DNA from 3 places in the Nocardioides perillae genome. Region 1 is predicted to be linked to each of the others. Evidence: predicted binding sites of a transcription regulator. Region 1 holds the regulator's gene; each other region holds the start of a gene.

Evidence for each region. Region 1 encodes HrcA, which represses chaperone genes, less so after heat shock. Its sites were predicted from a motif close to TTGGCACTCGNNNNNNNCGAGTGCCAA; they were not measured.
Region 2: groES (co-chaperone GroES) is a predicted target of HrcA. The motif match lies at 3,287-3,313, and genes of this name have one in related genera.
Region 3: groL (chaperonin GroEL) is a predicted target of HrcA. The motif match lies at 2,195-2,221, and genes of this name have one in related genera.

What each region holds. Positions count from the first base shown of each region.
Region 1 is NZ_JACCAC010000001.1:1,992,129-1,996,640, reverse strand. It holds gene BJ989_RS09235 (16S rRNA (uracil(1498)-N(3))-methyltransferase) at 1-514, opposite strand, end outside; gene dnaJ (molecular chaperone DnaJ) at 523-1,719, opposite strand; gene hrcA (heat-inducible transcriptional repressor HrcA) at 1,805-2,836, opposite strand; gene BJ989_RS09220 (MBL fold metallo-hydrolase) at 2,904-3,764, shown strand; gene BJ989_RS09215 (hypothetical protein) at 3,809-4,042, shown strand; gene BJ989_RS09210 (DUF3097 family protein) at 4,093-4,512, shown strand, end outside.
Region 2 is NZ_JACCAC010000001.1:1,454,317-1,458,828, reverse strand. It holds gene BJ989_RS06780 (GNAT family N-acetyltransferase) at 14-907, opposite strand; gene groL (chaperonin GroEL) at 1,129-2,751, opposite strand; gene groES (co-chaperone GroES) at 2,851-3,147, opposite strand; gene BJ989_RS06765 (THUMP-like domain-containing protein) at 3,343-4,512, shown strand, end outside.
Region 3 is NZ_JACCAC010000001.1:1,244,322-1,248,833, forward strand. It holds gene BJ989_RS05815 (DUF2157 domain-containing protein) at 1-1,178, opposite strand, end outside; gene BJ989_RS05820 (ATP-grasp domain-containing protein) at 1,262-2,146, shown strand; gene groL (chaperonin GroEL) at 2,384-4,009, shown strand; gene BJ989_RS05830 (hypothetical protein) at 4,217-4,512, shown strand, end outside.

The sequences.
Region 1 (4,512 bases):
CCACCGCGAGGCGCGCGTCGGCGACGAGCGCGACGACGTCGTCGGTGGTGGCGAGCGGGTCGACGACGGGGTGCCAGGGGCGGCGCGCCTGCTTCGCGGCCTCGCGCGCCGTGGCCTGCCAGCGGGCGTGGGACTTGGCCGCCCGCTCCCCCTTCCACACCGCGACGCTGCGGGCCGCGGCCCACGGCACGACGCGGGCGGCACCGACCTCGGTCAGCACCTCGACGGCGAGCTCGCCGCGCTCGCCCTTGGGCAGCGCCTGCACGACGGTGAGGCGGGGCGACGGCTCCGCGGCGTCGACGACCTCCTCGGCCACGGCCGCGAAGACCCGCTTGCCCGTCGAGGCGACGACGCCGGTGACCGCGCGGCCACGCCCGTCGGTGAGCACGACCCGCTCCCCCACCCGCAGCCGCCGCACGGCGACGGCGTGGTGGGCCTCGTCGCCCTCGACGACGACCTCGTCGCCGACGCGGGTGGCGGCGAGGTCGGGCACGAGGTGCACCGGGAGGGACACGGCGCCGCTCAGCCGCCGAAGGCGTCGCGCAGCCGGCCGAAGACCGACTTGTGGTGGGCCGGTCGCACCTGGCCGTCGGGCGACTCCTCGCCGCGCAGCGTGGCGAGCTGGTGCAGCAGCTCCTCCTGGGGCGCGTCGAGGCGCGTCGGGGTCTCCACCACGGTCGTGACGACGAGGTCGCCGCGGGCGGCACCGCGCAGCCCCGGCACCCCGCGGCCGCGCAGCACCGTGTCGGTGTGCGACTGGGTGCCGGGTCGCACCTCCAGCTCGAAGGAGGTCTCGAGGTCGGCCGTCTCGGGCTCCGCGCCCTCGGCGACGAGGTCGGCCTCCAGCGTGGGGAGGGTGAGCGTGGTGCCGAGCGCGGCGGCGGTCATCGGCACCGTGACGGTGCAGTGCAGGTCGTCGCCGTGACGGGTGAAGACCTGGTGCGGCGCCACGGCCACCTCGACGTAGAGGTCGCCGGCCGGCCCGCCGCCGGGGCCGACCTCACCCTGCTCGGGCAGCTGCACCCGGGTGCCGGTGTCGACGCCTGCGGGGATCTTGACCGTCAGCGTGCGGCGTGAGCGCACGCGGCCGTCCCCGGAGCACTCACGGCAGGGGTCGGGGATGATCGTGCCGAAGCCACGGCAGGCCGCGCAGGGCCGCAGCGTGCGGATCTCCCCGAGGAAGGACCGCTGCACGTGCGCGACCTCGCCGGCACCCCGGCAGGTCTCGCAGGGCACGGGAGAGGACCCCGGCGCCGCGCCGTCGCCGTGGCAGGTGCCGCAGACGACCGCGGTGTCGACCTTGAGCTCACGGGTCGCGCCGAAGGCGGCCTCGGCCAGCTCGACCTCGACGCGGATGAGCGCGTCCTGCCCGCGGCGGGTGCGCGGACGCGGGCCGCGGCCGCCGCCCGCCCCGCCGGCACCGGGCGCGCCGCCGCCGAAGAAGGCGTCCATGATGTCGGTGAAGGAGAAGCCGGCCCCCTGTCCCCCGCCGGCGAAGCCGCCCGCGAAGGGGTCGCCGCCCCGGTCGTACGACGCGCGCTTCTGCGGGTCGGAGAGCACCTCGTAGGCCGCGGAGACCTGCTTGAACCGCTCCTGGCTCTCCGGGTCGGGGTTGACGTCGGGGTGCAGCTGGCGGGCCAGCCTGCGGTAGGCCTTCTTGATCGCGTCGGCGTCCGCGTCGCGGCTGACGCCGAGCAGCTCGTAGAGGTCCTGGCTCACGTGGGTCCTTCGTCGGTGGCGAGTCGGGGGCAAGGTGGGGTCGGGGTGGGACGGGGCGTGCGGGTGGCGGGCCGGCCGGGGCCGGTCAGGCCTCGTCGAGGATCCGGGAGACGTAGCGGGCGACCGCGCGGACCGCCGCCATCGTGCCGGGGTAGTCCATGCGCGTGGGCCCGAGGATGCCCAGCGAGGCCAGCGCCTCCTCGCCCGGGCCGTAGCCGGTGGCCACGACGCTGGTGCTGGCCAGTTCCTGGATCGGCCCCTCGTGGCCGATCCGCACGGTGACCGCGCCGCCGGTCGAGGCCTCGCCCAGCAGCTTGAGCAGCACGACGTGCTCCTCGAGCGCCTCGAGGATGGGGCGCACGGCGGAGTCGAAGCTGTCGCCGAAGCGCGCCAGGTTGGCCGCGCCGCCGACGGCGACCCGCTCGTCGGAGCGGTGGTCCGACATCGCCTCGACGAGGGCCGCGACCACCGCCCGGGCTGCCGCGACCTCCTCGGTGCAGTCGGGCGGCACGGCGGCGGGCAGGTCGGCCAGCGCACCGGTCGCCTCGGCGATCCGCTCGCCCGTGACGGCGCGGTTGACCCGCGTGCGGAGGTCGGCGAGCCGGTCGTCGGGGAGGTCGGCGCCGAGCTCGACGAGCCGCTGCTCGACCCGGCCGCTGCTGAGGATGAGCACGACCAGCAGCCGGGACGGGGTCAGCGCCACGAGCTCGACGTGGCGCACCGTCGAGCGGGTGAGCGTGGGGTACTGCACGACCGCGACCTGGCGGGTCAGCTGCGAGAGCAGCCGCACGCTGCGCGAGACGACGTCGTCGAGGTCGACGGCGCCGTCGAGGAACTGCGAGATCGCCCGCCGCTCCGCCTGGCTCATCGGCTTGACGGTGGTGAGGCGGTCGACGAAGAGGCGGTAACCCGCGTCGGTCGGCACCCGGCCGGCGCTGGTGTGGGGCTGGCGGATCAGCCCCTCCTCCTCGAGCACCGCCATGTCGTTGCGGACGGTCGCCGGGGAGACCCCGAGGCCGTGGCGCTCCACCAGCGCCTTGGAGCCGACCGGCTCCTCGGTGGCGACGTAGTCCTCCACGATCGCGCGCAGGACGGCCAGGCGACGGTCCTCGACCACGGCTCCTCCTCTGCTGGCACTCAACTCGACGGAGTGCCAATCCTACTCCCCCTCGTAGGCTCGCCCGGTGAGCCGGACCGAGGACTTCCGCGAGGTCGCCGACCGTGTGTGGCACGCGCGGCGCTCCTGGTGCGACGTCGGGGTCGTGCTCGTCGGGGGCGAGGCGGGGCTCGTGCTGGTCGACCCGCACGGCTCCGCTGCTGCCGGGCGAGCCGTCGTCGAGGACGTGCGACGCCTCGGGGTGGGCGAGGTCACCGCCGTGGTCACCACGCACTGGCACGTCGACCACACCTTCGGCACGGTGGCCGTCACCGACGCGTACGGCGCGGTGCCGGTGCACGCCCACGAGGTCGCCGCCGACGAGCTCGCGGCCGGCGCCGACCGGCTGAAGGCGCGCTACGCGACAGACCCGGGCGACCCGCACCGGGACGACGTGCTCGCGACCGAGGTCGTCCTGCCCACGCACACCTTCTCCTCGGCGACCGTCCTCGACCTGGGCGACCGGGTGCTCGAGCTGGTGCACCCGGGCCGGGGCCACACCGCCGGCGACCTCGTGGTGCGCGTGCCCGACGCCGACGTCCTGCTCGCCGGCGACCTGGTCGAGGAGTCCGGCCACCCGGCGTACGGCGAGGACTGCTGGCCGCTGGAGTGGCCCCGCGCGCTCGACCTGGTGATCGGGCTGCTGACGCCGCAGACCGTCGTCCTGCCCGGGCACGGCGCGCCGGTGGGCCTCGACTTCGTGCAGGAGCAGCGCGCCGCGATCGGGGTGGTGGCCGAGACCGTGCGCGACGCCGCGGGTCGCGGCGTCCCGGTGTCGCAGGCGTTGGCGTCGGCCTCGTGGCCCTACCCCGCAGAGGCGCTCGAGCACGCGGTGCGGCGCGGCTACGAGCACCTGCCGCGCAGCCAGAAGCGGCTGCCGCTCCTCTGAGCGGGCGAGGCGGGCGCGCCCCCGGCCGTGGCAGCGTGGTCGCCATGACCAGTGCGAGCGACGAGCGCCCGGCGGGCACCGACGGCGACGGCACCGACGGCGCTGCGGGCATCCCCGACGACCAGCTGCCCGAGGACCTGCAGCCCGGCGAGGACAACCCGCTCGCCGAGCCCCTCGACCCCGACGAGGCCCGTGACGACCTCGACCTCGGCGTGCCCGACCCCACCGAGAAGCTGGGCGACGGCCCGCCCGGGCAGGGCGGGCCCGACGGGGAGTGAGCTCGGCGCGCCCCCGCCGCGCGGGGTGCGCGCCCGCCTAGCGTGTCCCGGTGACCTCGACGAGCCCCGGCGCCCCGGGACGCACCTCCCCCGCTGACCGCTACGGCGACGACGTGCTGGCCACCGACTGGCGCGCGCCGAGGCGCGGCCGCGCCACCGAGCAGGCCGCGGACCTGGGCCTCGTGGTCGAGGAGGTCACCACCGACTGGTGCGGCGAGGTGGTCGCCGTCGACCGCGACCTGCACACGGTCACGCTCGAGGACCGCCGCCGCAAGCGCCGCACCTTCCCGCTGGGGCCCGGCTTCCTGCTCGAGGGCCGCCCGGTCGTGCTGCACGCGCCGGTGCACCGCACGGTGCCGGCCGCCCCGACCCGCACCGCGTCGGGCTCGCTCGCCGTGCCCGACGCGCCCGCCCGGGTCGCCCGCGCCAGCCGGATCTTCGTCGAGGGCCGCCACGACGCCGAGCTGGTC
Region 2 (4,512 bases), 540 kb from region 1:
GTCTAGGCGCCGCTCAGGACCGCGACGGCCGCAGGTCGCGCACCGGCACCCGCACGGTCAGCACGTCGGCCGCCATCCGGATCCGGCCCTTCAGGCCCGCGGCGAGCACCATCGGCAGCACCGCCTGGTTGTCGGCCCGGGTCGTGAGCAGCACCTCGCCGGCCCCGGACGCCCCGGCCAGCCGCGTGACCTCGACCAGCAGGCGGGTCCCGATGCCGCGCCGCTGCCACGCGGCGTCGACGCGCAGGCGCACCTCGCGCACCCCGGGCTCCACCTCGGCGCGCAGCGCGGCCGCACCCACGACGGTGCCGTCGACCACGGCGCGCACGACGTCGCCGTCGTGCTCGAACGACGGCGCCGCACCGCCGCCGAGCCGTCGTCCCGCCACCGGAGCGACCGCGGCCGACTCGTCGGCGCGCGCGCGGGCGAGCACGTCGCTCACCAGGTCGGCCATCGACGCCCCGCGGGCGTGCTCGGTCGCGGTGAACGGCGCCGTCCGGCGCACCTGCACCTGCACGTCGCCGACGGTCATGTCCATCACGTCCTGCACCGGTGTGAGTGCGTGCGGCTCGGGGTCCGCCTCGGCGTCGAAGAGGGCGGCGACGACCTCGGGGAAGCTGGCCGGCTGCGCGAGGACGGTGCGGGCGGCCTGCACGTAGCGCGTGGGCTGGTCGACCAGCGCCGCCTCGGTGCAGGGGGCGGCACTGACGGCCACCCCGCCCGCGCCCTCGACGAGGGCGGCGGTGTCGGCCGTCGTCCAGCCGTCCGGCGTGCGCAGCACGAGCTCGTCGGTGACCGCCTCGATCCCGGGGAAGATCTGCAGGCCGAGGATGTTGACGCCCGCCTCCCCGCAGTGGCGGGCCAGCACCGCGAGGGCGCCGGGGCGGTCGGGCAGGGTCGTGCGCACGCGCCAGAGCATGGGTCACCTCGGGGTCGGTGGGGCCGGTCGCCCGTCGGTCGACGGGGTCGGGGACCACCGTGCCCTGCCCTGGTTTCGCGGCCGGGGCGTGCGTGTTTCGCCCGCATGACGGCGTACGCCGGGTGGTGCGGGCGGCGGGACGGCGACGGCGCCGGCCCCCTCGAGGGGACCGGCGCCGTCGCGCGGTGTCGCGGGTGGAGCGGCTGGCCTCAGTGGCCGTGACCGTGCCCGTGGCCGCCGGCGGCCGCGGGCTCCTCCTCCTCGGGCTTGTCGACGACCAGGGTCTCGGTCGTGAGCAGCATCGCCGCGATCGAGGTCGCGTTGACCAGCGCGGAGCGGGTGACCTTGACCGGGTCGAGGACGCCCTGGGCGACCAGGTCGCCGTACTCGCCGGTGGCGGCGTTGTAGCCGTTGCCGACGCCGAGCTCGCGGACCTTGGTGGTGACGACGTAGCCGTTCTCGCCGCCGTTCTCGGCGATCCAGCGCAGCGGCTCGTCGGCGGCCTTGCGCACGATGCGCACGCCGGCGGCCTCGTCACCGGTGAGGCCGAGGTCCTTCTCCAGCACCGAGACGGCGTGGATCAGCGCGGAGCCGCCGCCGGGGACGATGCCCTCCTCGATCGCGGCGCGCGTCGCGGAGACGGCGTCCTCGATGCGGTGCTTCTTCTCCTTCAGCTCCACCTCGGTGGCGGCGCCGACCTTGATGACGCACACGCCGCCGGCCAGCTTGGCGAGGCGCTCCTGGAGCTTCTCGCGGTCCCAGTCGGACTCGGTCGACTCGATCTCGGCCTTGATCTGGTTGACGCGACCCTCGACCTCGGCCGCGTCGCCCGCGCCGTCGACGATCGTGGTGTCGTCCTTCGTCACCACGACGCGGCGGGCCTGGCCCAGCACCTCGAGGCCGACCTGGTCGAGCTTGAGGCCGACCTCGGGGGCGACGACCTGACCGCCGGTCAGGGTCGCGATGTCCTGCATCATCGCCTTGCGGCGGTCGCCGAAAGCGGGGCTCTTCACCGCGACGGCGTTGAAGGTGCCGCGGATCTTGTTGACGACCAGCGTCGAGAGCGCCTCGCCGTCGACGTCCTCGGCGAGGATGAAGAGCGGCTTGCCCGACTGGATGACCTTCTCCAGCAGCGGCAGCAGGTCCGCGACGGCCGAGATCTTGCCCTGGTGCAGGAGGATGTAGGGGTCGTCGAGGACGGCCTCCATGCGCTCGGGGTCGGTGACGAAGTACTGCGAGATGTAGCCCTTGTCGAACTGCATCCCCTCGGTGAACTCCAGCTCGGTGCCCATGGTGTTGGACTCCTCGACGGTGATCACGCCGTCCTTGCCGACCTTGTCGAAGGCCTCGGCGAGCAGGTCGCCGATGTGGGAGTCGCGCGAGGAGATCGTGGCGACCGAGGACATGTCCTCACGGGTCTCGACCTCGCGGGCGGCCGCGCGGAGGGCGTCGCCGACGGCCTCGGCCGCGGCGTCCATGCCCCGCTTGAGGCCCATCGGGTTGGCGCCGGCGGCGACCGCGCGCAGGCCCTCGTGGACCATCGCCTGGGCCAGGACCGTCGCCGTGGTGGTGCCGTCACCGGCCACGTCGTTGGTCTTGGTGGCGACCTCCTTGGTCAGCTGCGCGCCGAGGTTCTCGAAGGGGTCGTCGAGCTCGACCTCGCGGGCGACGGTGACGCCGTCGTTGGTGATCGTGGGGGCGCCCCACTTCTTGTCCAGGACGACGTAGCGGCCCTTGGGGCCGAGCGTGACCTTGACGGCGTTCGCGAGCGCGTCGACGCCGCGCTCGAGCGCCCGCCGGGCGTTCTCGTCGAACTCCAGGATCTTGGGCATCAGGTGCTCCTCAGGGTGGAAGGAAGACGGTCCGGGACGCGGGCGCTGTGCGCCGGCGCGTCCCGGACCGTCAGGGGGTGCTCAGGGGTGTGAGCAGGGTCAGGAGACGATCGCGAGGACGTCGCGCGCCGAGAGGATGAGGAACTCGTCCCCGCCGTACTTCACCTCGGTGCCGCCGTACTTGCTGTAGATGACCTTGTCGCCCACGGAGACGTCCATGGGGATGCGCTCGTCGCCGTCCTCGTTGAACCGACCCGGGCCGACCGCCACGACCTCGCCCTCCTGGGGCTTCTCCTTGGCGGTGTCGGGGATGACCAGGCCGGACGCCGTGGTCTGCTCGGCGTCGAGGGGCTTGACCACGATGCGGTCCTCGAGGGGCTTGATGTTGACCGACACGGTGTCGACCTCCACTTTCTTGCACACGTCGCTTGATGGTCTCGGGTCGCGGGCCGGGTCGAGGAGTACGCCGTCGCGGGGGTCGCACGCTCGTCGCGCTCGCGCTGGCACACTCACCAGGAGAGTGCCAACGCGGACATTAGCACTCACCCCGAAGGAGTGCCAGGAGGGTCGGCGGCTGCGAGGATCGCCACCGTGGACCTCGACGCCTTCCGCTGGCTGCTCACCGACGCGGGCCAGCAGCTGCTGGTCGAGGCCACCCACGCCTGGGCCGACGCCGACGGCGACGTGGTGCGCGCGGCAGCAGCCGTGCGCCGGACCGAGCCGGTCGCCGAGCACGCCGCGGCCGCGCTGACCCAGGTGCAGCTGCGCGCCCGCGCGGTCGCCAAGCTCGGCGACGACGCGGTGCGGATGTACTTCACCCCCGACGGCCTCGAGCAGGCCACCCGCGCCCGCGTCGCGGCCCACCGCGCGGCCCGGCTGGCCTTCGCCGCACCCGCCTCCGTCGTCGACCTCGGCTGCGGCGTCGGCGGCGACCTGGTCGCGATGGCACGCGCCGGGCTCACGGCCGCCGGCGTCGACCTCGACCCCGTGCGCGTCGAGGTCGCACGCGCCAACCTCGCGGCCCTCGGCCTCGCGGGCGCGGTGCAGGTCGCCGACGCCACGGCCGTCGACGTGGCCGCCTTCGGCGCGGCGTACGCCGACCCCGCCCGCCGCTCCGCCCGCGGCCGGGAGCTGGACGCCGAGGGATGGACGCCGCCGTGGTCGTTCATCGAGGGCCTGCTCGCCGAGTCGCGCGGCACGCCCGCGGTGGTCAAGGTCGCCCCGGGCATCCCCCACGACCTCGTGCCCGCCGGCGTCGAGGCCGAGTGGGTCAGCGAGGCGGGCGAGGTGAAGGAGGCCGCGCTGTGGTCGCGCCGCCTCGCCACCGCGTCGCGCCGGGCCACCGTGATCCCCGCCGGCGGCTCCGGCCTCGCGACGGTGACCGAGGAGGACGACCCGTACGACGGGCAGCCGCGGCCGGTGCGCGCGATCGGGCGCTACCTGTGGGAGCCGGACGGCGCGGTCGTCCGCGCGGGCCTGGTCACCGCCGTCGCGGCCGCGGTCGAGGGCGGGCTGGTGGACGAGCACATCGCCTACGTGACGGGCGACGACGCGGTGCGCACCCCCTTCGCCCGGGCCTACGAGGTGCTCGAGCAGCTGCCCTACCGCGAGAAGCAGCTGCGGGCAGCGCTGCGCGAGCGCGGCGTGGGCCGGCTGACCATCAAGAAGCGCGGCGTCGCCGTCGTGCCCGAGCAGCTGCGCAAGCGGCTCGCCCTCAGCGGCGACGCCGAGGCCACGGTCGTCCTCACCCGCGTCGCAGGT
Region 3 (4,512 bases), 750 kb from region 1:
AGCCACCCGGTGCCGACGAGCACGGCGCCGAGCAGCAGGAAGAGCCAGGCGCCCTCGACCACGCGGGCGAAGACCGCGAAGGCCTGCACGGTGGTGAAGGCGACCAGGGCGACGGTGGCCAGCCCGGTGAGGCGACCGCTGTCGCGCAGGGTGCCGGCCGCGGCGACCGCGACGGCCAGGCCGACGTAGGCGAGGACCCCCGCGCCGGCGTGCAGCCAGCCCGCGAGGTCGACGTCGGTGGCGTCGTTGCCCGCCTCCCACAGCACGAGCGCGGTCGCCACGGCGACGGCGAGCGCGGCGACGGCCGGCTCGAGGCGCCCCTGACCGACCGAGCGGGCCGCGGCGACGGCGGCCAGCGCGAGGGCGACCGCGCCAGCGGCGAGGGCCCAGGCCCCCGGGCGCTGGGCGTCGGCCTCGACGAAGGGCAGGGCCGCACCGAAGAGGGCGGCGAGCACCAGGAGGGCACCGGCCTCGCGCCACGGCACGCCGAGGCGGGCCAGCCGGTCGCTGCCGCCCTCGTGCAGGGCGCCCAGGGCCACCGCGCCGACGCCGGCCGCCCCGAGCAGGAGCACCACGTCGAGACCGGTCGCCGACGCCCCGACCCCGGCCCACACGAGCCAGCCGGTGCCGACGGCGACGCCGACGACGACCGCGAGGGCCGAGCGCACGGCGTACGCCTGGAGCAGCGCGCCGGCCGCCCACACCCCGAGCAGCCGCGGCTCCCAGGCCGGCACCTGCAGCGACTGCGCGGCCTGGAAGACGACCGCGCCGAACGCGAGCACCGCTGCCAGCCGGCCCACCGCGACGACCGGTCCGGGCAGCCGCGCTGAGCGGGCCTCGCTGCCGAGCAGCAGCACCAGCCAGACCACCACGACGCCGGCGAAGCGGGCGGTGGGGGAGAGCGCGGCGAGGTTGGCCGCGACCAGCCACAGCAGGCCGACGCCCACGAAGCAGGCGCCGACGACGAGCAGCAGCCGCGCCAGCGACGCCCGGCGGCCGGGGGTGTAGAGCGCGAGCACGGCCGCGGCCTGCGCCTCGTCGAGGAGGCCGCGGCGGCGCCAGTCGGCGACCTCCGCGGTCAGCCACTCGAGGCGGGGGGCGGGCACGGGCCGGGGGCCGGCGTGCGGGGCGGGCGGCGGCGCCGGCGTCGCGGCCGGCGGGGGCGAGGTGGTGGTCACCTGCTCAGCATGGGACGTGGGGGCGGCCCGGCGCATGGGTACGGGTGCTCATCTGCGCCGGCGCCTCACCTAGCCTCCTCGCCATGAGCGACGACGTGCTGCTGGCGACCTGCGCCCTGCTCCCCGACGGCGAGACCGGCGGCGAGCTGCTGCTGCGGGCGCTGGCCGCCGAGGGCCTCGACGCGCGGTGGGTGCGCTGGGACGACGAGACGGTCGCGTGGGGCGACGCCGCGCTGGTGGCGGCGCGCTCGACGTGGGACTACCAGCGCCGGGTCGCCGAGTTCCTCGCCTGGGCGCGGCGGGTCGAGGCGGAGGGGCGGCTGCTCAACGGGGCCGAGGTCTTCGCGTGGAACACCGACAAGGCCTACCTGCTCGAGCTGGAGGCCGCCGGCCTGCCGGTCGTGCCGAGCCGGCTGCTCGACGAGCGCACCCTCGTCGAGGGTCTGACGGCTGCCCTCGACACCTGGGGCGAGGTGCTGGTCAAGCCCCGCACCGGCGCCGGTGGCGTCGGCGTCGTCGTGTGCGACTCGCTGCGCGACGAGCGGCTCGAGGGCCTGGTGGCGGCGCCGTGGCTGGTGCAGCCGGTCGTGCCCGCGGTGCGCACGGAGGGCGAGACGTCGGTCTACGTGCTCGACGGCCGGGTCGTCGCCCAGGTCGACAAGCGCCCGGCCGGCGGCGAGGTGCGCGTCCACGAGCTGTACGGCGGGTCCTCGCGCCGCACCGAGCCCACCGACGAGGCCGCGGCCGTGGCCGCGCGCGCGGTCGAGGTCGCCACCGCCCTGCCGGGGCTCGCCCGCGACGGCGCCGCGCCCGACCTGGCCTACGCCCGCGTCGACCTGATGCGGTGGGAGGGAGCCCTGGTCGTGAGCGAGCTGGAGCTGATCGAGCCCGGGCTCTACCTCGACGTCGTGCCCGAGGTCGCGACCTCCTTCGCCGCCCTGGTGCGCGCGCGGCTCGATGCGGCCTGAGGCTGCCCGTCTGCCGGCCGGCGGCGCCGCGCGCCGCGGCGTACCCGCCTTGCACTCGCCTGGGGCGAGTGCTAAACATGACGCTGGCACTCTCCTCGAGAGAGTGCCATGACTTCCGGTCCGGGGAGTCGAGGTCTGCAGCGACGGCGGGAAGGGTCCGCCGGCTCGGTCAGGCCGTCCGTCGCGGGCGACGAACCGGGTCACGACCCTCCACTCGAGTGAGGAACCGCAGGAGACATGTCGAAGCTGATCGCTTTCAACGAGGAGGCCCGGCGCGGGCTCGAGCGTGGCATGAACACGCTCGCCGACGCCGTCAAGGTCACCCTCGGCCCCAAGGGCCGCAACGTCGTGCTCGAGAAGAAGTGGGGCGCCCCCACGATCACCAACGACGGCGTGAGCATCGCCAAGGAGATCGAGCTCGAGGACCCCTACGAGAAGATCGGCGCCGAGCTGGTCAAGGAGGTCGCGAAGAAGACCGACGACGTCGCCGGTGACGGCACGACGACGGCGACCGTCCTGGCCCAGGCGATGGTCCGCGAGGGCCTGCGCAACGTCGCCGCGGGTGCCAACCCGATGGCGCTGAAGCGCGGCATCGAGACCGCCGTCGCCGCCGTGTCCGAGCAGCTGCTCGGCATGGCGAAGGACGTCGAGACCAAGGAGCAGATCGCCTCCACCGCGAGCATCTCCGCCGCCGACACCACCGTCGGCGAGATCATCGCCGAGGCGATGGACAAGGTCGGCAAGGAAGGCGTCATCACCGTCGAGGAGTCGAACACCTTCGGCCTCGACCTCGAGCTGACCGAGGGCATGCGGTTCGACAAGGGCTACATCTCGGCCTACTTCGTCACCGACCCCGAGCGCATGGAGACGGTGCTGGAGGACCCCTACGTCCTCATCGCCAACCAGAAGGTCTCCAACGTCAAGGACCTGCTGCCGCTGCTCGAGAAGGTCATGCAGTCGGGCAAGCCGCTCGTCATCATCGCCGAGGACGTCGACGGCGAGGCGCTGTCGACCCTGGTCGTCAACAAGATCCGCGGCACCTTCAAGTCCGTCGCCGTCAAGGCCCCGGGCTTCGGCGACCGCCGCAAGGCCATGCTGCAGGACATCGCCATCCTCACCGGTGGCCAGGTCATCTCCGAGGAGGTCGGCCTCAAGCTCGAGTCGACCGACGTCGCCATGCTGGGCCAGGCCCGCAAGGTCGTCATCACCAAGGACGAGACCACCATCGTGGAGGGTGCGGGCGACGCCGACCAGATCGCCGGTCGCGTCAACCAGATCCGCGCGGAGATCGAGAAGTCCGACTCCGACTACGACCGCGAGAAGCTCCAGGAGCGCCTCGCCAAGCTGGCCGGCGGCGTGGCCGTCATCAAGGTCGGCGCGGCCACCGAGGTCGAGCTCAAGGAGCGCAAGCACCGCATCGAGGACGCCGTGCGCAACGCCAAGGCGGCCGTCGAGGAGGGCATCGTCGCCGGTGGTGGCGTGGCGCTCGTCCAGGCCGCGGCCACCGCGTTCGACAAGCTCGAGCTCGAGGGCGACGAGGCCACCGGTGCCAACATCGTCCGCGTGGCCACCTCGGCCCCGCTCAAGCAGATCGCGGTCAACGCCGGTCTCGAGGGCGGCGTCGTGGCGGAGAAGGTCGCCAACCTCACCGCGGGCCACGGCCTCAACGCCGCCAACGGCGAGTACGTCGACATGATCGCCGAGGGCATCATCGACCCGGCCAAGGTCACGCGCTCCGCGCTGCAGAACGCCGCGTCGATCGCCGCGCTGTTCCTCACCACCGAGGCCGTCGTGGCCGACAAGCCGGAGAAGGCGCCCGCGATGCCGGGCGGCGACGGCGGCATGGGCGGCATGGACTTCTGAGTCCTGCCCCACCCCGCGGCTCCGGCCGCACCCGCACCACCTGCTCCACCGCGAGGCCCCGGGACCACCACGGTCCCGGGGCCTCGTGCCGTCCGGGGGTGCGCTGTGGGAGCCTGGGGTGGGTACGAGCCCGGTGCCACGCCCGCGCGCCCGACCGCCGCCCGAGGCCGCCCCGACCGGGTGGCCCGAACGCCTGAGGAGACCACGATGCGGAGCCCCCGGCAGCCCGCCGACGACGCGGGCACGGCCCGTGGTCGCCGCCGTCCGCGCAACCGCTGGCTCGCGGCGGCCGCGGCGGCCACCGTCCTCGTCGCGGGTGGTGCGGTCGCGGCCGTCGTCGCCGGCGACGACGAGCCCGACCCCCTCGCCACCGTCACGCCGTCGGAGACCGCCGGCACCGAGCCGGGCGGAGCGGCCGCCGCGGGCGAGGTCGTCCTCGCGGCGCCGCCCGCGAGCAGCGCGCGCTGCATGGTGCCCACCGCCGAGGCGGTCGCGCGGATGGA